3 regions of the Nonomuraea sp. NPDC049784 genome follow, and region 2 is predicted to be linked to each of the others. Evidence: riboswitches for the same ligand, from Rfam matches in the RefSeq annotation. Region 2 holds a riboswitch; each other region holds the start of a gene.
What was found. A riboswitch is a leader RNA that binds a small molecule or an ion and turns the genes downstream of it on or off. The one in region 2 is predicted to bind cyclic di-AMP.

Region 1: another riboswitch for cyclic di-AMP. It lies ahead of AB0J09_RS33275 (CHAP domain-containing protein); the one in region 2 lies ahead of AB0J09_RS26725 (C40 family peptidase).
Region 3: another riboswitch for cyclic di-AMP. It lies ahead of AB0J09_RS44125 (NlpC/P60 family protein); the one in region 2 lies ahead of AB0J09_RS26725 (C40 family peptidase).

What each region holds. Positions count from the first base shown of each region.
Region 1 is NZ_JBFAMX010000212.1:8,652-15,991, forward strand. Features, by position in the region: gene AB0J09_RS33250 (polysialyltransferase family glycosyltransferase) at 1-345, shown strand, start outside; gene AB0J09_RS33255 (DUF6716 putative glycosyltransferase) at 555-1,730, opposite strand; gene AB0J09_RS33260 (hypothetical protein) at 1,733-2,677, opposite strand; gene AB0J09_RS33265 (aldo/keto reductase) at 2,776-3,597, shown strand; gene AB0J09_RS33270 (Gfo/Idh/MocA family oxidoreductase) at 3,617-4,570, shown strand; cyclic di-AMP (ydaO/yuaA leader) riboswitch at 4,687-4,824, shown strand; gene AB0J09_RS33275 (CHAP domain-containing protein) at 4,837-5,511, shown strand; gene AB0J09_RS33280 (YoaK family protein) at 5,744-6,439, shown strand; gene AB0J09_RS33285 (alpha/beta hydrolase) at 6,434-7,246, opposite strand; partial or broken gene AB0J09_RS33290 (LysR family transcriptional regulator) at 7,305-7,340, shown strand, end outside.
Region 2 is NZ_JBFAMX010000141.1:2,122-9,461, reverse strand. Features, by position in the region: gene AB0J09_RS26740 (glycosyltransferase family 4 protein) at 1-238, opposite strand, end outside; gene AB0J09_RS26735 (M48 family metallopeptidase) at 235-1,653, opposite strand; gene AB0J09_RS26730 (hypothetical protein) at 1,666-2,493, opposite strand; gene AB0J09_RS26725 (C40 family peptidase) at 3,045-3,560, opposite strand; cyclic di-AMP (ydaO/yuaA leader) riboswitch at 3,634-3,797, opposite strand; gene AB0J09_RS26720 (cupin domain-containing protein) at 4,673-4,909, opposite strand; gene AB0J09_RS26715 (NlpC/P60 family protein) at 5,034-6,008, opposite strand; gene AB0J09_RS26710 (NYN domain-containing protein) at 6,121-7,340, opposite strand, start outside.
Region 3 is NZ_JBFAMX010000384.1:2,165-9,504, reverse strand. Features, by position in the region: partial or broken gene AB0J09_RS44140 (alcohol dehydrogenase catalytic domain-containing protein) at 1-438, opposite strand, end outside; gene AB0J09_RS44135 (helix-turn-helix domain-containing protein) at 523-924, shown strand; gene AB0J09_RS44130 (LuxR C-terminal-related transcriptional regulator) at 1,625-1,837, shown strand; gene AB0J09_RS44125 (NlpC/P60 family protein) at 1,852-2,895, opposite strand; cyclic di-AMP (ydaO/yuaA leader) riboswitch at 2,901-3,050, opposite strand; gene AB0J09_RS44120 (amino-acid N-acetyltransferase) at 3,326-3,895, shown strand; gene AB0J09_RS44115 (RDD family protein) at 3,981-5,432, shown strand; gene AB0J09_RS44110 (RDD family protein) at 5,542-6,030, shown strand; gene AB0J09_RS44105 (Lsr2 family protein) at 6,548-6,880, shown strand.

The DNA of each region.
Region 1 (7,340 bases), on a different contig from region 2:
CAGCGCTACTTCGGGCTGCCCGTCGCCTCGTACGGCACGGACCTGGTGCTGGACCGGCTGGCTCCCTACGAGAACAGCAACCGGATCCCGGTCACGATCGTGGACGCGCTGCTGCCCCGCCTGTCGGCCGACGGGGCCATCACCCCGCCACCGGCGGTGGACCTGCGCGGGCTGGTGCGCGCCGTGGGCTACTGCATGCAGGCCGAGACGTACCCGGAGCTGCGGCCCGCGAGCATCGACTTCGACGCGCGTTACTTCAAGCGCAAGCGCCTGGAGACCCTGGGCCTGGTGACCAAGCCGACCGCGCTCACCCGGCTCCGCAGGAAGATCCGCTCCGCGATCTGACCCGCGACCCCGGCCGGTGGGATGGCCACTCGCGCCGGCACGACCGCCCTCCCCACAGGGGCCTCAACCCGGGACGACGGGCTGGCTGCCTCCCACCGTCCGGGGCTGCGGTCCTTCGGAAGGATGGCGGGGCCGCGCCGACCCCGGTGCTGGGTCCGGGGCGGGTCAATCGCCCAGGCCACCCCGACCGCGGTGCCGGGGTTGGGTGGTCAGCCGAGGGCCTTGAGGTATCGCCGCATCCGGCGCTTGGCCCGGTAGCCCGCCCGCAGCATCGAGGGGTGCACCTCCACCCGGAGCCGGGCCCGGCGCCGTGCCGCCGCGTGCTCGGGCCCGTCCAGCAGCGAGGCCGCGGGCACCCGCGGCCCGCCCGTCACCAGCCCCGTCAGCAGCCGAGCCCAGTCGTTGCGCTCCGCCGGGTGGAAGTAGTTGGCCGCGCACCACTCGGGCGAGGCAAGCCGGAAGTCGCCCTTGGCCAGGTCGTCGAGCGTGCCCAGTAGCCCGCTGCCCTCGAACACCAGGTTGATCATCTCGGCGCTCACGCCGAAGTCGCTCAGCACCAGCGACGGCACGCCCAGCGCGATCGCCTCCAGCGCCGCCGTCGAGCTCACCGTGACGAACCCGGCCGCCCGCTCGAGCTGGTCGTGCATCGAGCCCGCCTGGAAGGAGAGCCGCCCCGGCTCCCCCATCTCCCGCCACAGCCGCTGGTAGTGGTGACGCTCGTTGTGGGTCTGCCGCTCGTCCTCCAGCGCGCGCAGCTTGACGACCACGTCCAGGTCGGGGCGGAGCCGGGCCAGCTCGGCCAGCCCCAGCAGGATGCGCTCCCGCTCCTCCCGCCCGCGCGGCACCTTGGCCTGGGTGGCGAACACGATCCGGTTCCCGCCCCCGGCGACCGTCTCAGAGCGCAGGAACGGCAGCCTCGCCAGGCCCACCGCCCCTCCCCCGCCGAGCCTGGCGGCGATCTCGGAGAACTCGGCCACCTCCCGCTCGCTGTGCACCACGAACAGGTCGCACCCGCTGCGGAACAACCACGCCTTCTCCGTCGCGGGCACCGAGATGCCCGGCAGCCCGCTGACGAACACCGGCCGCGGCCGCAGCCCCGCGAACACCTCGGCCACCAGCACGTCCACGACCGGCCCCGTGCAGGCCACCAGCACCACGTCCGGCTGCGTACGCTCGGCCAGCCGCCGCACGGACCGGGCCGACAGCACCGGCGGCGGCTCGACGCCGCCGCCCACGGCGGCCGCGATCTGCTCAGGCGAAGGCGTGATAGGTGTACGCACCACCACCAGCTCCGCCGTGTCCCCCCCTGGGCCTCCCCCGGGCAGGTCGCCGAGCAGGCAGGCCGCCCACTTCAGGTACGAGTCGGAGTCGGCGACCGCCAACACTTTCAACCGGACACTCCCGTCAGATGCGAACGAAGGGCGGGGGCCGCCCTGCTGGTCCACCAGTCCTCGGGGACCTCCACGGGCTCGACGGCGACACCGCGCGGGCTGAGCAGCACCCGCAGCGAGGTGATCGCGGTCGAGGGGAGGCTGAGCACGCGCTGGCCCGCGTCCAGGCCGCGCAGCGTCAGCTCGGCGGGCGCACCTGCGTCGTGAACCGTGATCCCCGGGCGTTCCCGGATCAGCGCGACGTCAACGGGGTCCTCGCGGCGATGCGGGTAGTACGCCAGCGGCTCGCGCGCGGCCAGGTCGGTCAGCCAGCGCAGGTAGTGGTCGCGGTGCACCAGGCCGTTCCTGACGAGCGAGGTGCCGAGGACGACCGTGCGCTCCGCCGGCCCTTCGGCGCTGGGCGGCTGGGCCCGCAGCCAGGCGAACTGGTGGCGTACCAGATCGATCCCGGCCCGCCGTACCGCGTCCTCCAGCGGCTTGTCGACGGGCAGGGCGGTGAAGACCGACACGTCGCTCAGACGCAGCCGCAGCGCGGCCGCCAGGCCCAGCGCGGCGCGCAGCCTGGTCGGCTGGGCCCTGGCCCGCAGCAGCGGCCGGTACGGCCCCGCGGCCAGCAGCTCGAGCAGCCGGAGAGTGGCCAGACCGTCGTCCACGATCACGATGCGGCCCGGACGCGAGGTGAGCCAGCGCAGCTGCACCCTGCCGGAGAAGGCGTCGCCGACGGCCTGCACGCGTCTGGGCATGCGTTCGCGCGGCTCGGCGAGCTCCAGCCCGTCGGGCAGCCCGAGAGACCTCAGCTCCCGGCGCGTGGCCTTCAGCGGCCGAAGACCCGAGCGCGGCACGACGACCGTCTTGGGGCCGAGCAAGCCTGCGTGGTGGGCCTCGACGGCGCACAGCATCTGGAGCGGAGACTCCACCCAGGCCGACGCCTGTTCGACCACTCCTGCTCCTCCCAGCCGGGTGATGGCCCGTTCACGACCGCTTCAAGCTAGCCCCGCCGCCTTAAGCCCTCAGAAACGCGACGTGAACAATGGAGGCTATGAACTCTCTCTTGCTCAACGCCGACGGCGTGCACATCCCGCAGCTCGGCTACGGCGTCTGGCAGGTCGCCGCCGACGAGGCCGCGCAGGCCGTCACGACCGCACTGAAGTCCGGCTACCGGCACGTCGACACCGCCGCCGCGTACGGCAACGAGGAGGGCGTGGGCCAGGCCGTGCGCGAATCGGAGCTGCCGCGCCGGAAGGTGTTCGTCACCACCAAGCTGTGGAACGCCGACCACGGACGCGCCGAGGCGGCCTTCGAGGAGTGCCTGGCCCGGCTCGGCCTCGACTACATCGACCTTTTCCTCATCCACTGGCCGGTGCCGCAGCAGGACAAGTACGTGCAGGCGTGGAAGGCGATGGAAAAGATCTACCGTGACGGGCGGGCGAAGGCCATCGGCACCTCCAACTTCACGATCGACACCCTGACCCGGCTGATGAACGAGACCGACATCGTGCCGTCGATCAACCAGATCGAGCTCCACCCGTACCTGCAGCAGCGCGATATGCGCGCCTTCCACGAGGCCAACGGCATCCTCACCGAGGCCTGGAGCCCGCTCGGCCAGGGCAAGGGCCTGCTCGACGACCCCGCGCTGGCCGTGCTGTCCGGCAAGTACGGCAAGACGCCCGCGCAGATCGTGCTCCGCTGGCACCTGCAGCTCGGCAACGTCGTCATCCCCAAGTCCGTGACCCCGTCGCGGATCGCCGAGAACATCGACGTGTTCGACTTCATCCTCGACCCCGAGGACATGGCCGCCATCGGCGCGCTGAACAGGGGCCGGCGTTTCGGTCCCGATCCCGACACGTTCGACATGATGTGATTCGTCTACGATCTCCCGTGTGCGGGATTTTGCGTGGGGCATTGCGGCGACAGGCGGTATCGCGCGGACTGTGGGAGCGGCCATCGTGGCCGAGCCGGGGATGCGGGTGGCCGCCGTCGGGTCCAGGGACTTAGGACGGGCGCAGACCCTGGCCGCCACTTTGGGCGCGGAGTCGGCGTACGGCTCCTATGAGCAGATGTGCGCCGATCCGGCCGTGGACGCCGTCTATGTCGCGACGCCGCACGCCCAGCATCTACAGGTGGCCGAGGCCGCCATCGCCGCGGGCAAGGCCGTGCTGTGCGAGAAGCCGCTGGCCGCCACCGTGGACGACGCGGAGAAGATGGTACGGCTGGCGCGCGAGGCAGGCGTGTTCCTCATGGAAGCCATGTGGATGCGCTTCAACCCCCTCATCCAGAAGATCGCGGCCGACGAGCGCTTCGGCGACATCCGCTCCGTGCACGCCTCCTTCGGCTTCGCCAAGCCCTACGATCCGGCGCACCGGCTGTGGGCGCCGGAGCTGGGCGGCGGGGCCCTGCTCGACCTGGGGATCTACCCGTTCGGCCTGGCTCAGCTACTCCTCGGCATGCCCTCTGACCTGCGGATAACCGGGTCCCTGGCACCCAACGGCGTGGACGCGGAGGCGGCCGGGGTCTTGCTCTACCCCGGCGGCAGGCGGGCTCTCGTAGAGACCTCGTTGCTCGGGAATTACCCGAACCATGCCTGTGTTGTAGGTACTCAGATGCGGGCGGACGTCCAGGCGCCGTTCTGGGCCCCGCAGCGGATGTTGCTTTCCGGGCGCTCCATGGAGCCGGAGGAGCATGTGCTCGATCCGGCGGACAACGGATACGCCGGAGAGCTCCGCGAAGTCCGCGCCGCGACGGCCGAAGGCAGGACCGAAAGCTCGGTCATGCCGCTTGATGAGTCCCTTGCCATGATGGGGCTCCTGGCCGCGGCTCGCAGGCAGCTCGCCTAGCTGGGTCGTTACAGATTTGTAGCCTCTTGCCTTATGCATTACATTTGAGGCATTCTTGAGACATTCGTCCGGTTTGTCCGGCAATGTCCGACCATCGCGACACACATCACAGGACCGTCCTGTGACCGCTGAATCCGCCTCCGGGCGGAACCGGGGACCCAAGTCCCATGGGGTGAATCGGCACTTCGGTGCCGTAGGGCAGCTTCCACGCCCGAACCCGTCAGCTAACCCGGTAAGCGGCATGGAAGCAAGGAGTAACCCCCTCGATGGCCAAGTTCCGCATTACCGCTGCCACGAAGACCAACATCGTCCGAGCCGCGCTCGGCGCGACCGTCCTGGCCTCCGGGCTCGGCGCCCACATGACCGCGGCCTCCGCCGCGGACAAGCAGCCGGCCACCGCAGCTACTCACGACAACAACCGTGCCAAGTCCCGGGAAACCAAGATCAACGTCACCGCCTCCCAGGTCCTGGCGCTCGCCAAGTCCCAGGTCGGCACCTCCGAGAACGCCTACGGCGGCGGCACCCCGTACCAGAGGTGGTACGCCAACTCACAGCGCGCCGCGGAGACCATCGCCCGTGACGGCGGCAGCCGGGCCGACTACGTGAACGCCGCCTGGTGCTCGATGTTCGTCTCCTGGGTCGGCGAGCAGACCGGCGCCCGCCCGCAGATCGGCTGGGACGCCTACACCGTCACCCACGCCAAGTGGTTCGCGGCCAATCATCGCTTCGGCACGGTCGCCAAGCCCGGCGCGGTCGTGTTCTTCTCCTGGAGCGGCAGCAAGAGCCTCGACGACATCCAGCACGTCGGGTTCGTCGAGAAGGACAACGGCGACGGCACCATCTCGACCGTCGAAGGCAACACCGGCAACGGCAAGGTCGAAGAGCGCGTGCGTCCGAAGTCCCAGGTCGTCGGCTACGGCTACCCGCAGTACGCCGGCTGACCCTGTTGCGCTAGACGAGCGCGCGCCCCGAAAGGGGCGCGCGCTCTTCGCATTCCACCGGTGAAGCGCCTGGGCACCGGCGCCTCCGAGTCCGCGCCGGAGTCGGATGAGCGGCCCGCCACCTGGGAAGACCCGAGGGAAGCAGGCTCGCGAGAAGAGCCACGCGCGAACCTCGCCAAGGAGCCGCCATGAGACCCAGCCCACGCCCAGGAGCCGTCGTCGCGGAGCGGCCGTGAGGGGCGGGCTCCAGTGGGCCGCCGACGGGCTGTTCCCCCGCGGCGGAAACCCACACGGCGTCCTGCCCGCCCTGCTGATCCTCCTGGCCATGGTCACCGGAATCGTGGACGCCGTCAGCTACCTCGGCCTGGGGCGCGTCTTCGTCGCCAACATGACCGGCAACACCGTCTTCCTGGGCTTCGCCCTCCTTGGCGGCGGAGACCTGTCGAAATGGGCCCCTCCCCTGTCCCTCGCCTGCTTCGGTGCCGGAGCGTGGAGCTCCGGCCTGCTGACCAGGCAGGTGGGGAACGCGCGGCGGGCGTTCACCATCGCCACCACCGTGCACGCGGTCCTCGTCGCGGCCGGCCTCGTGGTGGCCCTCACGGCCGGACACCACACCGCCGGGGCCAGGGCGGCGCTCATCGCGCTGCTCGCGTGCGGCATGGGCCTGCAGAACGCGTCCGTACGCGCGCTGGGCGTACCCGACCTGGTCACCAACGTCCTCACCACCACCCTGACGGGCCTGGCCGCCGACACCCCCGGGCGGGCGGCCTTCCGCCGGTTCGCCTCCGTCGCGGCGATGTTCCTCGGCGCGCTCGCCGGCGCCACGCTGCACCTGAACATCGGCCCCGCACCCGCGCTGACGCTCGCCCTGGTCCTGCTCGCGATCGTCGCCCTCGCAGCCCGCAGGCGCGGCCCCCGGAGCTCATGAGAGGAAGAAATCCGCCAGAGCCCGCGCGACCCCCGCCGGGTCGTTCTCCATCGGGATGTGCCCGGCCCCGGGAATGCGCACGAGCGTGCTGTTCGGGACCTCGGCGACGAAGCGCTCGGCGTACCGGACCTCCTGGAACGTGTCGTCCTCGCCCCACACCAGCAGCTTCGGCGTCTCATCGGCCTTCAGCGCGGGCACCAGGTCCAGCGTGTAGCGGCTGTCGGCCGCGCCCGCCAGGGCCATCCAGGACCGGCCGACCCGCGGGTCGTGCCACGGCTCCAGGTAGCCGGCCAACTCCGCCTCGGAGGCGGGCCGAGCCAGCGCGGTCGTGACGGCCTTGCGGCGTGCGGCCAGCAACTCCTCCACGGTCGTGGCCGCCACCACAGCGGGATCCCGGTAACGGGCCACCCCGGGCACCGGCCAGGAGTCGTACGTGACCGAATTGACCAGAGCCAGCCGCCGTACCTCCGACTCGACCAGCAGATGCTGCGCGACCGCACCCCCGATGTCGTGCCCCGCCACCAGCAGCGGCGCCTGCGCACCCACCGCGGCCGCGAACCGCCCCACCCACGCCGCCAGCGCGGGCACCGCCGCCGTCTCCGCCGTGAGCTCCCCCTCGGAACGGCCCAGCCCCGGCAGATCGACCGCCACAGGCCGCAACCCCGCCGCAGCCAGAGTGTCGATCACCGGCTCCCAGACCCGGCTCCAATACGTGCCGTGCAGCAGCAACACCACCGGGCCCCGCTCGCCCGCCGTCAGATAGCTGGCCATGCGGCCGTCGACTTCGATCGTCATTCGCTCGGACATGGCATAACCATGATGTTCTGCCCTACCTATGGTCAAATACCAACTAAGGTATGTCGGCATGACATTGGCGCAGCTCAGGGTGCTGGTCGCGGTC
Region 2 (7,340 bases):
CCACCAGCCGGGCCGCCCTGCGTGCGACGGCCGGGGTCGGCAACATGAGCCGCGTCGGATGTCGCACGATCGGGTACGGCTGGCGCTCGTCGAACTCCTCGCAGCCCGGCCAGGCGGGCGCGTACACGGCCACGCCCGGCGTTCGCAGCGCGAGGCCGTGCACGAACGACTGGATGCCGCCCGGTCTGGGCGGGAAGTCGTTCGTGACGATGAGCACCTTGGTCGCGGCGCCTGTCACTGCACTGGGACGCCGTTCAGCTTGCCCCATGCACGGGCCATGGCGATGCGCTCGGGGCTGGAGGGATGGGAGGCATAGAGCACATATTCCACCGCATCCGGCGACAAGTCGGAAACGTTGGTTACGGCCAGGCGTTTCTGCATGGCTATGAACGTGGCCGGATCGTGCGTGAGGTCGAGCGCGTGCAGGTCGGCCCTGGCCTCGATGTGGCGACTGATCAGGTTCTGGGCGGGGCCCATGATCAGTGAGCCGATGGTCATCAGGCCCATGATCACGCCGACCGCGCGCGGGTCGCCGATCGAGGTGACGCCGGTGCGGCGGCGTACCAGGTCGAACACCAGGAACAGCAGGATCGCGCCCAGAGCGGCGGCGAGGGCGCCGATGAACGTGCCGTAGAGGACGTCGTTGTACTTGGCGTGGCCCAGCTCGTGCGCCACGACCAGCTCGACCTCCTGCGGCGGGGCCTTGAGCAGCGTGTCGTAGACGACGATCCTGCGCGTGGCGCCGAAGCCGGACACATACGCGTTGAGCGCCGTTGTCCTGCGCGAGGCATCGGCGACCAGCACGTCCTCGACGGGCACGCCGTCGCGCTGGGCCATGGCGAGCAGGTCCGTGCGGAGCTGGCCCTGCTGCATGGGCGTGAAGTCGTTGAACAGCGGCTCGAACACCACCGGATAGATGAACGACATCGCCACCGTCAGCAGGAACGCCCCGACGGCGGCCGGGATCCACCAGCGCTTGAACCTGCGGGCCAGCGCCATGAGCACCAGCAGCATGAGGCAGAGCAGGAACGTCTCCACGCCGATGTTCTTGAGCCGGTCGCCGATCCAGGACCCCCAGTCCTGGGTGGACAGGCCGTAGCCGCGCAGCAACGTCTCGAACCAGATGCCGAGCGGCAGCCTGACCAGCTCGATGATGGCGGTGATGACGACGACGCCGAGCACCACCCGTACCCACCAGGGGCCCTTGAGCCAGCCCACCACCTTCGCGCCGAACGGGGTGGCCATGAGCAGCCCGGCGAAGACAAGCGTGAGCGCCAGAGACAGGTAGCTCGGCAGGCTGGTGGCCGCGTCGAACGACTTGCTCCTGGCGATCTGCGCGGCGGTGAAGTCGCGCGCGGGGTCGGGCGCTCCGGCGGCCAGAAGGTGCCAGGGGGTGCTGAAGGCGGCCACGGCCAGGATGACCAGGCCGAGCAGCACGGCCGCCACCGCCGCCTGCCGCCTCAGCCGCCGCCCGTCCGCGGTTTGGCGCGGCCCGTCCCCGTTCACGGACACACCCGCCCCCTTGACGTTCCCCTGCGATTCCTTCGGCTGCGTCACCCCGTTGCCGGTCGGCTCGGCGCCCAGGGCGGGGACCGCGCCCCCTATCTCCCCGCCTTGCTGCGCTGCTCCGTCCGTATCTCGCTGTTCGTCCATCTGCCTCCCCCTTTACGCGAGCTGGTCTCGCACATAGTCGCGCCACCGTGCGGTCAGCGTCGCCGCGGAGAGCCCCAGCGCGGCGAGTGCCTGATCGACGCCGACTGACCGGGCCTCACGGTAGAGCCTCACCAGCGTCCCCTCACCGAACCGGTCAGCGAGGAAGCGACACGCCAGCCAGGCCTCCTGGTACGCCCTGGCGAGCCGTAGGGGGTCCCGCCCGTCGGCGGCGAAAGCGGCAGGTCCGGGCAACTCACCCGGCAACCGGCCGGACCGCACCTCGGCGGCGAGCTCAGCGGCGGCGGTCCTCACGGGCAGCCCGGAGTCGCGGTAGCCGACGTAGTCGGCGAACCCCTCGTAGAGCCAGACGGGCAGTCGGTCGGTGCCCGCCACGACGTGGGTGAGCTCATGGGTGAGTACGACGTCCTTGCCGGTGGAGTTGAGCTTGGCGAAGAACTCGGGGACGACGATCACCCGCCCGCCGTCGGCCACCGCGGCCAGCCCGTCGACCTCTCCCGCCCCGTCCAACCCAGCCAGCCCGGCCGCTTCGGCGGCGGAGCCGGGAACGACGATCAGCGGTCGTACTGGCCGGCCGAGCACGTCCGAGACCCGCCGCCCGGCCGCGTCGGCCCTGCGCGCGAGTTCGCGGAGCTCACCGGATGGGGCGTGGTGTCCGACGACTACGGACCGCGCTCCGCCGACGACGACCGCACCATCACTCCACAGGTGGCGAGCCTCCTGCGGAAGGATCGGCGAATCGGGGGTGGGGGCGCCGGCGGAAGCGACGGCGAGGAGCACGATGGAGACCACCGCGACCCGTTGACTCACCCACCCAGACACGATGCCCGATCGTAGCCGCCCCGCAGGGGGCACCTTGGCCGCACCGCGCTCCGGACCAGCGGGCGCCGGGGTCTGGATCGACGGGCCTCTGATGATCGGTGGGCCGCGCCGTCATGCCCGGGGACCATTGGGACACGCACCGGACTCGACACGGGCCATCAGCCGCCCGTCATGCGCCGCCGAACGCGGGTCGCCAGCCAAACGCCGAGGCCCGTTGACCAACGGCCAGGGTCGCGCCATGTGAAGCCGCGCGGCGCGAAGCCAGAGATATGAAGCCGTGTGGCGCGGTGTCGAGCGGCGCGAAGCCAGGGGTGTGGCGAGGTGTGGGGTGGGAGGCAGCCGCCCTCCCCTGCGTCCCGGCGGTCAAGGGTTGTGCGGTCCAACGTGCGCCGTTGCGGCGGCCAACCCCGTGCGGGTCAGCGAGCGTCTCCCTGGAGGCCCTCAGCCACGTGCGGCGGGTGGCGCCGCACGTGCTCCGCCGTAACAAATATAAAAGGGACCTCAGCAAAAGAGGACGAGCCCCGCCCGAAACGGGTTCGGGCGGGGCTTGGTCACAGGCCGGGACGGACCGCGCCCACGAAGGACGACTTACGCCATGTGCCCAGCTTGTCGATGCGCACCCGTTCGCCTGTCCGCGGCGAGTGGATCATCTTGCCCTTGCCGACGTACATGCCCACGTGGCCGAGCCCGTTGAAGAACAGCAGGTCACCAGGCTGGAGATTCCGCCAGGAGACCTTGCTCTTGATGCGGACGAACTGGCTGCTCGTCACGCGCGGGATCTTCACCCCAGCCTTCTTCCAGGCGTACTGGACGAGGCCGGAGCAGTCGAACGAACCAGGACCTGTGCCTCCGTAGCGGTACGGGTCACCGATCTGGTGCTTGGCCGCGGAGACGGCCTTGCGGGCCTTGGACTTCTGCCGAGCGATCTTGACTGCCCTGAGCGCTGCGGCCCTGGCCGACTTCGAGGTTCGGGCGGCTGTGGCCGCCTTGGCCGTCGAATCCGACGCGCTCGCCGCCGCTTGCGCCGTTGGGGCATGGAGGACCAGACCTCCGGCCGTCACGGTCATCGTGAGCGCTACGCCACTCAGGGCAAGGCGGGACAGACGGGGGTTCTGCGGGGAGGTAGACAGGATTTCTCCTTGAGTCTTCCACGAATGCCTACCGGGTTAGCTGACGGATTCGGGCCTGGAAGTAGCCCTACGGCGCGATCTGCGCGCCGATTCACCCCTGATCCCTGGGGAACTGGGATCGCTGGGTCCCCGGCTCCGTGCCTCCTGGCTGCACGGACTCGGCAGGCCACCGCCCGATCAAGATGTTGATATGCGCATATGGGCGGCGACCAGCGGATCTTTATCTGTCTCACATCGGGAGAGACCGATGCGGGTTCGCGGAGGACATGGCTTGTTCGCCGCGACGACGCCCGAAGCTACGCCGAACCGTCAAGAATCAGCAAAGTGAGACATGGGCTGTAAAGATCAGATAAAGGGTGCTGTAAGAGCGGAAATCCCTGCTGGAACCCCAGGCTCCTTTATCGAAATGTGACACTGCTCACACTTCGTTTCGCCTGCGTTTGTCAGGCCGTAATTGTCGCCTTTTTCACATTTGTTGCGATGCCCCACACGACGCTCATGCGTGGGAGCGTTCCCGCCGTGGACCGGCTCGTCTCCGGCTGCCCTGGCCGACATTAACGACGCTGCATCGTAGAAGCGCTTCGAATGATCGTTCAGCCACAGCATCCCGCACGACGAGCTCCACCCCGGCCGCCGTACACGTTGCGCCGGGCCCACCGCACAACGCCTCGCCGGCCCGGCGCAGGGAAGGCGGCAGAGCGCCGCGACGTGCGACGACGTGCGCCGCCTCCACCAACAACGCACGCCAGCATGAGCGATGCCTTAGGTCGATCAAGCGATGTAGCTGGTCAGAGGCTTGAAGGTCGCGAAGTCACGTGAGCCCCCGGAGACTTCCTCACGGCCATTCAGCGCTGACCGCGCGATCTCGCAATGTGTTGCGTCTGATGCCTCGAATGCACGAAGACCGCTCCTACCGAGGCAGTGCACCTGACATGGCTGAAGACCCCTGAATACTGTTGGGGCAAGTACGCGCCCGCCTTACCTACCTCACACGGCTGACTACTTCGAGTCACCCAAGATGGTGGCCTTTTGTCCTGCCGATGCTCTGGTCAGCTCTCCGGGTGCACCATGAGAAGGACAGCGCGATTGTCCGCGGCGTGACCTCGGTACAGGTGCGGGCGAGCGGCATTGAACCGGATGGAATCACCTTCGGCCAGGTCGGTGGGGGAATCGGTCGGGCCGGTGCTGACGCGTCCGTGGGTGAGCACGAGGCATTCCTCGACGCCGGGCAGGTGGGCGTCGGAGTGCTGGGTGCTCTGGGCGATGGCGATGTCGTAGACCTCCACGGTGCCGCGCAGGCTGATGCGGTAGAGGAGACGCGCGCAGTCGATCGCTGGCCCAGCGCCAGGAGACGCGCCTCAGACGACGGAAACCCAGCCCCTGTACTCGGGAACTCTCAGAAATGGCGCCCTACGGGCGGATGGCGCCCAGGAGAGAGTTGCCGTAGGAGGAGAGCTTGACGACCTTGACCACGTCGCCGGTTTGGGGCGCGTGGACAATGTCCCCGTTGCCGGCGTACATCACGACGTGGCCCAAGCTCGAGCTGAAGATGAGGTCCCCCGGCTGGAGGTCGTCCAAGGAGACCCTGCGGTTGGCCCCCCACGCCCACTGTTGCCACGTCGTACGCGGCAACGACACGCCGCCGGCGCGCCATGACGCCTGGGTCAGGCCTGAGCAGTCGTAGCCTCCCGGACCGGTCCCGCCGTAAATGTACGGCTTGCCTACCTGAGCGAAGGCGAAGCGCAGGACGGCGGCGGCGTTGCCCGAGGCCGGGCCCGAGTACTTGATGCCGACGCTGTTCGGGTTGCCGGGATTGTAGGCGCCCAGCTTCCTCAGCAGCTTCTTCTGCTCGTTGATCAGCTTCATGATCTCCGAGCGTTCCTTCTCGACCCCGTCCCGCTCCCTGTCCGCGGCCTCCAGTGCCTTCTGCGCATTGTCACGCTCGACCTTCAGCCCGCGGTTCTCACGATCGAACGCGGCCAGCTTCTCCGCCCGCTCCTTCGATATCTGCCCGGCCAGCGTCAGCCCCGTCAGCAGGGCCTGGGGGTTGTCCGTGCTGATCAGCCCGGGCAAGGAGGTCAGGTCGGTGCCGTACTTGTAGCTGTCGACGGCCATGCCTATCACCTGGGAACGCAGGTCCGCGACGGTCGCCAGCTTGCGCTTGTAGCTGTCGTTCAGCTTGGTATAAGCGCTCTTGGCCTTCTTGTAGCGCTCCGTGGCCGTGTTGAACTGGTCGACGACCTTGTCGGCCTTGTCGTTGAGCTTTTCAAGCTTGGCCTTGGCCTGCCGGAGTGTGGGTTTGGGATCAGCGGCGGCAGCGCCTATAGGGGACAGGACCAGCCCGAGCGCGAGACCCGCGGCCACCGGCACCCTGCCAAACCTCACTGTGTCGCCTCCCAGGGATGATATCTGGGGCGAAATAGTACAGAAGTGGCGGGTGAGGTCTCACCTAAACGTAGCAAATCGTGATGGAGGGCCGTCCCAGCCGGTCCGTAATCTAGGCCCGGCCCAGCCTGCGCAGCAGCAATCCAGACTGAACGGGTCTGGCTCCCATCCGCCTGACGGATTCGGCCACCTCGCGGTCCGACGACACCACGGCGATGGCCCGGCCGGGCGGCTCGGCGCGGACGAGTTGACGGATCAGGTCGTCGGCGATCTCCCCGGGGTCGCTGAACAGCACCCGTACCCCCCGCGGCGCCACCACCTGCACGGGGGCGTTGAGTTCGGCCCCGTCGAACACCACGGTCACTTCGACCCTGGTCTGCGCCACCAGCCCGCCGAGCCCGGTCATCAGCCGGTTGCGCTGGTCGGCCAGGGTGAGCGTGCCGTAGCCGGTCTTGGTCACGTTGTAACCGTCGATGATCAGGTGGACCTGCGGCAGGGCCAGGAGCTGGTCGAGGAGCTGCGGGTCGTCGTCGGCGAGGGCGCGTGCGGGAACGCCGCGTACGCCGGGCCGCTCGCCGGTGATCGCGGCGACCGAGTCGGCGGGCCGGGTGATCGTCGTGGGCAGGGCCAGCTCCCTGCGCAGCCCGGCGGAGGCGTCCTGCAGCGCGTCCAGCAGCACCCTGATGCGGGAGTCCTCGATGCTCCTGCCCTCACGGGCGGCCCGCCGCGAGGCCTCCAGCTGTTTCTCCACGTCGGCCAGGCGCTCGCGCAGCCGTCGCAGCTCGGAATCGCCCGCGGCGGAGGAGGCGGAGGCGGCCGACCTGGCCTCCTCCGCCGCATGCTCCATCTCCTCGGCGTGACGGACCGCGCCCTTGGCCCGCTCGCGGGCGTCGTGGAGCTTGCGCCGCAGGTCGGAGTTCTCCGCCCGGGCCGCCCTGATCTGCTCTCGCAGCCGGTCGGCCTCCTCCTTGGCGGCGCTTTTCTGCGCGGCGAGCTGCTCACGCAGCCGGGCGACCGCCTCCTCGCGCTCCGACCCCTCTGCCGCCACCGCGGACTGCTCCAGGTCTGTGCGGGCGATCTCGATCATCTCGGCCCAGCCGGGCGGCCGGGTGAGGTACGCGGCCGCCGCCACGAGCACGGGGTCGGCGGCGGGCGGCACGTTTCCCTCGGCCAGCGAGGCGACCAGCTCAGGCCAGCCGGCGGCCACGGACTCGGCCACCAGCTCGCGGAACTTCTTGTCGTTCTCGAGCTGCGCCGCGATGGGAGCGCTGCCGAGCTTGGCGCGCTTACGAGGGTCGAATTTGGCGATCCCGCGCAACGGCGGAGGTATGG
Region 3 (7,340 bases), on a different contig from region 2:
GCCCGGGCCGACGCCCGCGCGGTCGAGTGCCTGCCAGGCCGTGAGCGCGTTGAGCGGGATCGTGGCCGCCTCCACCGCCGTGAAGCCGCGTGGGGCCCGCGCCACCGCCGAGGCGTCGACCACCACGTACTCGGCCTGCGCCTTGACCGGTAGCTCCAGGCGCGCCACGAGCCCGATGACCTCCTCGCCCACGCGGAACGAGACCCCGTCGCCCACCTGGTCGACGGTCCCGGCGGCGTCGAAGCCGAGCCCGTACGAGTCCAGCTTGCGGGCCACGCCGTGGTCCGCGAGCGTCCCAGCCGCCACGGCGAGGTCGAACAGATTCACCCCGGCCGCCGCCACCTTGATCCGCACCTGTCCGGGCCCCGCGGTAGGCACCGGCACCTCCACCAGCCGAGGAGCGCCGGAGCCGCCAATGAGTGCACGCATGTTCGTCATGGCGACGAGAGTAGGAAGAGTTACTCTCTTCTGGTAAGTAGGCACCTGGAAGTGCGTAACCCACCCAGGAGGAGGAGCGAACAAGTGGCCACGAAGACGGCGGTGGAGCGGCGTGACGAGGCCAGGCAGGCGTTCGACGCGTACTTCGCCCAATGCCCCTCCAGGAAGCTCCTCGACCGCCTCAGTGACAAGTGGGTCACCCTTCTGCTCAGCGCGCTGGCGGAGGGGCCGCGCCGCTACAGCGACCTGGCCAGGCGCGTCGCGGGTGTCAGCCAGAAGATGCTCACCCAGACCCTGCGCGGCCTGGAACGCGACGGCCTGGTCTCGCGCACGCTCACTCCGTCGGTGCCCGTACGGGTGGACTACGCGCTCACCCCGCTGGGCGAGAGCCTGATGCCGCTGGTGGGCGCGATCAAGAGCTGGGCGGAGACGCACATCGAGGACGTCGAGGCGGCCAGGGACCGCTACGACGCCGCCAACGCCTGACCGAGCCCCTTACAGAAAGTGGTCGCGAAGCTGCCTTCCGGCACGCCGGTTACCGATACGAGGGCAGTTGTCAGCATCGGGTCAAGGCCGCCGGCGAGCGTTCCCCTCCAGCGCCGCAAGCGCCCGAAGCCCTGCTAGCGCCGACGTGATCGCCATATCGGACACCGGGTACGCGCGCCCGGAAACAGGGCCGCCGGCCCCGGGCGGTGGCGCGAGCAGTCCGGCAGCGGCCACTCGATTACCCGTAGGCCAATCGGAGCATGCGGCTCCGAATAATCCAGTACGTCGATCCTGCCTGCCATTTCAACGGCTTGACCTGGATCTCTCGAATGGAGTGCCGGCGCCGTACGAAGCGAGCGATTGGTGGCTGCCGCGCAAGCGGAAGATCGCGCATCGCACGCTCAGACGGCAATGACCGGCTTATGGATCACACCGAAACTCCGCGCCGAACAGATCAAAATCGGCAACGTCCGAAGATCCCATTGATGGCACATGGGAAGGCTCAATGAGATCACTCATCCGAGGCTGGGCGTTCTGACATATCGCGAGTGCGTCATATATAACGGATCATGTCAATAGCGCTCGTCAAGTGCGGCGATTGTCATGCTTGACGACCTTTCCAGGATGCGTTTACCGTCTGCGAGGAGCGGCTTTGGCCCATCTGTGAGGTCCGAGTTCTGCTGTTGGGGGAGGGCTCCCGATGGATGTGCTCACTGAAGGCGTTGAGCTAAGCCATGCTGATTTGGCGCTGCTGGCGGAGCTGGCAAGGGGAGTCACGGTCGATCGGGTGGGCAGACGTCTGGATATCAGCGGCCGCACGGTACGCCGGAGATTACGGGGCATCTGCGACCGCATCGGCGTCGCCACGGCGATCGAGGCCGTGGCCTGGGCCGCGCGTCGCCAGCTGATCTAGTGCTGCGGGAAGTCTCAGTCGGCGATGCGCACCGCGCCGGCGAAGGGCCGCCTGCCGAGTGCCGAGATCCGTACGACGTCGCCCGTCTGCGGGGCGTGCACCATCATGCCTCCGCCGATGTAGATGCCCACGTGGTGCAGGTCGCTGTAGAAGAACACCAGGTCGCCGGGCCGCAGCTCAGAGCGGGAGATGTGCCTGCCCGCGGTCCACTGGTCGCCGGTGTAGTGCGGTAGCGAGATGCCCACCCGCTGGTACGCCGCCATGACCAGCCCGGAGCAGTCATAGGAGCTCGGGCCCTCGGCGCCCCAGACGTACGGCTTGAGCTGCTGCGTGAGCGCCCACCGCGCGGCCTCTGCGGCCTTGCCGCTGCCCGCGATGGGCAGGTTGACCCGCACGGCGCGCGTGCCTGGCTGCCCCGCCTCGCCGAGGGCCCGTTTGAACAGGCTGCTCTCGACCTTGGTGACCAGCTTGGTGATCTTGTCGCGCTTGGACTGGAGGTCGTCGACGATCTTCTGGACCTCGTCGATGCGCGCCTTGGCGCCTGCCTTGGCACGGGCGGCGGCGTCCATGGCCTTGGCGAGCTGGTTGATCTCCTCGCCCTGCTCCTGCTCCAGTGCGTACGAGGTCGCGGCGCGGCTGAGGAACTCCTCGGGATCTTCGGAGGTCGCGAACGCCAGAGTCTTGGTGAAGCCGCCCGTGATGTAGGCGTTCTGGGCGAGCAGGGCGGCCTTCGCGCGCTTGGCGGCCAGATCCGTCTCGCTGCTCGTCAGCGTCTTCTGCGCGACCTCAGAGGCCTTCTTGGCCGTCTTGAGCTTCTCCCGCTGGCCGTTGTACTGCTCGGTCAGCGTCTCGATCTGGGTGTGCAGCTCCTGGGCCTGGTTGGCGAGCTCCTTCAACGAGGGCTTGGGGTCCGCGGACGCCGAACCGACGGGGATGGCGAACAGCAGCGCGGCGACTGTGAGACTCACCACACCGAAGTGGCGCGGGCGCCGTGCCCGTTCCGGAGGGCGGGCGTGCTTGCCCGCCGACTTCCCCCCACCGTTGCGCGTGCGCTTCACCAACCAGCTCCTCTCTTGGACGCCTACCGGGTTAGCTGACGGGTTCGGGCCGGAGCAGCCCTACCGAGAGACTCGGACTCACCCCTGTGGTGGCGCTGGAGGTCGCCACCGATGGATCCCCGGCTCCCCTTTCGGGAATTGAGCGTGTCTCCCGCGCGGCACGCGGGGAACATTGTCGCTGGACACTAATGCACTCCAGGTTCGTGCTCAACCAGAACTGCCAAGTCTGTAGAGGTTTCACAACCGAAGGGTCACAAGGTGATCTCGTGATCACCTGTGCAGAACAGACCTTATGCCCTCTATGTCCGTCCTTTCGCGCAAACGAGACTGGGGGCAAGCTCCGTGCTCATCTGGCCACGGGATGTAACAGGATGGGCCGAGACATGGGAGTTAGGGCCGAGCCGTAATGAGATCTGTACCCTGGAGTGCCATGGAGCAGGTGGCCGAACTGACAACGCCCGAGACCGCGGTGGTGGTCCGGCGAGCCCGCACGCCCGACGTGCGCGCGGTCAGGCGCCTGGTGGACACCTACGCGGGCGCGGGCCCGCGGCTCCTGGAAAAGGCCACTGTGACGCTGTACGAGGACGTACAGGAGTTCTGGGTGGCCGACCGAGGCGGGCAGGTCGTCGGCTGCGGCGCGCTCCACGTGCTCTGGGAGGACCTCGCGGAGGTCCGCACGGTGGCCGTGGACCCCGAGTGCCGGGGGATGGGCGTCGGCCACCGGATTGTCTCCGCGCTGATCCAGCACGCTAAAGATCTGGGTCTGCGACGTGTATTTTGTCTCACTTTTGAGGTCGACTTCTTCGCGAGGCACGGGTTCCGCCCGATCCAGGGCACACCGGTCTCACCCGAGGTCTACGCCGAACTGCTGGCCTCGTATGACGAGGGTGTGGCGGAGTTCCTCGACCTGGAACACGTCAAGCCGAACACGCTGGGCAACACCCGCATGCTGCTCCACCTGACATCGGGTGACGCGGACCTTGACCAGATGGAAAGGTGATTGTTGATACCTATGTCGATACGTTGGGCAGCACAGGCATGTGTCCTGACACGTGCCACATGCGCACTCGAAGCGAGGTGACACGGTGAGCACCGGACAGCCGCCGTATCCACAGGACGAATCCGGCGACAATCCCGCCGGCACTCCGGAATACGGTCAACAGAACGCGGGTCGCCGCCCCGGCGAGCCCGACCCCGACGTGACTGTGGTCGGCTACCGGGCGGACGATGCCTACGGTCAGCAGCCCCAGTACGGCCAGCAGGGCTATGGCCAGCAACAGCAGTATGGCCAGCAGCCCCAGTACGGCCAGCAACAGCAGTACGGTCAGCAGCAGCCTCAATACGGCCAGCAGCCCCAGTACGGCCAGCAGCCGCAGTCCCAGCCCGGCTACGGCCAGCAGGGCTACGGTCAGCAGGGCTACGGTCAGCAGGCCCAGTCGCAGCCGGACTACGGGCAGCAGCAGTACGGTCAGCAGCCCCAGTACGGCCAGCAGCAGCCGGGCCAGCAGGGCTACGGCCAGCAGCCCCAGTACGGCCAGCAGCCGCAGTCGGGCCAGCAGGGTTACGGCGGCCAGCAGGATTATGGCCAGCAGCCCCAGTCGCAGCCCGGTTACCCGCAGCAGGGCTACGGCCAGCAGCCGCCCTCGGGCCAGCAGTACGGGCAGCAGGCCCAGTCGCAGCCGGACTATGGTCAGCAGCCTCAGTACGGCCAGCAGCCGCAGTCGGACTACGGGCAGCAGGGCTATGGCCAGCAGGGTTACGGTCAGCAGGCCCAGTCGCAGCCGGACTACGGGCAGCAGCAGTACGGTCAGCAGCCCCAGTACGGCCAGCAGCAGCCGGGCCAGCCGGACTATGGCCAGCAGCAGTACGGTCAGCCCCAGTACGGTCAGCAGCAGTCCCAGCCGGGCTACGGCCAGCAGTACGGCGACCAGCAGCAGTACGGCCAGGCTTACGGGCAGCCGCAGCAGTACGGGCAGCCCGGCTACGGTCAGGCCTACGGACAGCCGGGTCCGGTGGGCGTCCAGCCGCCCGGCGCGCCGGCCCCGCTGGCGGAGTGGTGGCAGCGCCTGGTGGCGAGGATCATCGACGGCGTCATCTTCGGCATCCTCTACACGGTGATCAGCATCGTCGTCGGCCTGCTCGCCGTGGGCTACGACTCCGCCACGGGTCTTACCACCGGCATCCTGAGCGGCTTCCTGGTTGCGCTCGTTCAGTATCTCCTCCTGGCCTTGCTGTATGTCGGCTACGACTTCTTCATGACCAAGATGAACGGCCAGACGGTTGGGAAGATGGTCATGGGCATCAAGGTCGTGCCGGTCGGTGCCGGGATGCCGCCCGGCGGCCTGGCCACCGACGCGGCGCTCAAGCGTGCGGCCGGCACCTGGGGCTGGTACTTCCTCGGCGTCATCCCGATCATTGGCCCGCTGTTCGGCGTCATCGGCACGGGTCTGAACGCTGCCTCGCAGCTGTGGGACAAGCCGCTGCAGCAGACGTTCGCCGACAAGTTCGCGAAGACCGTAGTGGTGAAGATCAAGTAGTTCACGCGACAGGTAAAAGCAGGGGTCGGCTTCGTGCCGGCCCCTGTTTTGTGTGCGGGGGGCGTACCAAAATGGGGGCCTGGGTCGCTGATGACGCGAGGTGGGAGTTATGGCCGGGTCGCCGTCGTGGGCGGACGCGCTGCCCGCGGAATGGTGGGAACGGCTCGCCGCCCGAGCGATTGAAGCGCTCGTCTTCGGGGTGTTCTATTACATTCTGTTCATCGCGCTATGGGGCATCTTCCGAACTGTAGGCATGCTGGAGGTGTTCGACGGCCGACTGCCCGGTGTGTTCGCGTGGCTCGCCGCAGGGCTGGGTTATGTGGGCTACGACTGGTGGGCCCATTCCAGGCGCGGCAGGACGTTCGGGAAGGCGATCATGAGGATTCGCCTGGCCCCGGACGATGTTCCGTCCGGCGCGCTGCTCAAACGGTCCCTGCTCTATCCGGGGCCTGTCATGCTGATGGGCATTCCCGTGGTCAATCTGCTCGCCGGAATGCTCCTGTTCTGTGTGGGCTTGCTCATCCTGATCGACAAGCCCCTGGAGCGGGGGCCGCACGACAGACTAGCTGGAACGCGCGTCGTAAAAGATCTTCAGTGAGCCATCCGCCCCAGGCGGGATGCCAATTCTCAAAATTTTCCCTTGATCCGGTAAGGAGTCTGGAGAGACTGGCATTAGGCTATGGGGCGTCCGGGCTGCCGGATGTTGGCGCCCCCGCGACGCGTGGGGCATCTGTGCGCCGCTATGGTCGTGTCTGGGTGGTAGACACCTTGTGCGTCACGAGGGTCCCGGTGCCCCTCCTGGTCGCGCTCCCATCCATATAATGCGCCCCCGAAACCCCGCTAGCCGTGGAGGCGAGGACGAATGGAAGCCCTTACAGACGTATTGTCAGCGCTCATCCCCCCGGTGGTGGTGGGCGGCGCCTTCATCTTTGGCGTAGTGAAGTTGGTCCGATCCGAGGTCCTCGGAGGTCGCCGAAACCGTGAGGATCAGGCCGAGGAGCCAGAACTGATCGGCCAGTCAGCCGAATCCCCGCAGCGCTGAATTGTCTCCGCGCCTTTCCGGGTATATGTTTGGGCAGGCGAATGAAACAATGCTCCGCGAAAGGATTGCGTACATGGCCAAGCAGATCCAGGAGATTCTCATCGATGACCTCGATGGGGGCGAGGCCAATGAGACGGTCAGCTTCGCTATTGACGGCTCGTCCTATGAGATTGACCTCAGCGACCTTAACGCGAAGAAGCTGAGGGACGCACTCACGCCTTTCGTGCAGCACGCGCGCAGGGCGGGCGCAGTCTCCACGCGTCGCCGCGGTCGCGGCGGCAGCCGGGCGATGAGCCGCGAGAAGAGCTCCGAGATCCGGCAGTGGGCCAAGGCTCACGGCCTGCCGGTCAGCGAGCGCGGGCGGATCGCCTCCACGGTCGTCGAGAAGTATGAGGCGGCTCACTGAGCGAGTCGCCTATCGACCATGCGCTTATGCCGTTCGCCTAGGACCCCGGCGGCCGCCATAAGCGCATGATCGTATCTGGGGCCGGTTCTCGAATGCCGCGTGCCCGGATGGCGATCTTCCACGTCGTACATATGCGGGCGTTTTGGTCGGGTGTGCCGGTCCATGGGCCGGCGCCGTTTCACCGGCGGGCGCCCGCATATGTGGTTACGCCCCGTGCTGCTCCCGAAAAGTCAGTCACGGGGCTATACCTCATTCAACGTACGTTCGCGGCCGTACGTCACGAGTGGGCGCCACGTTCATGGAACGCGCCATCGCCGTAAATCACGGTGACGTATAGCCGGAAGTCGCCTGAAGGCGATCTCCGACCACGGTCGCGTCTATAGCGATGATCTCTCCGAACGTAAACCGGGCACCGCTACTGTAAGTAAACCCGCGACCGGCGGGATGGACGGCTCCGGGC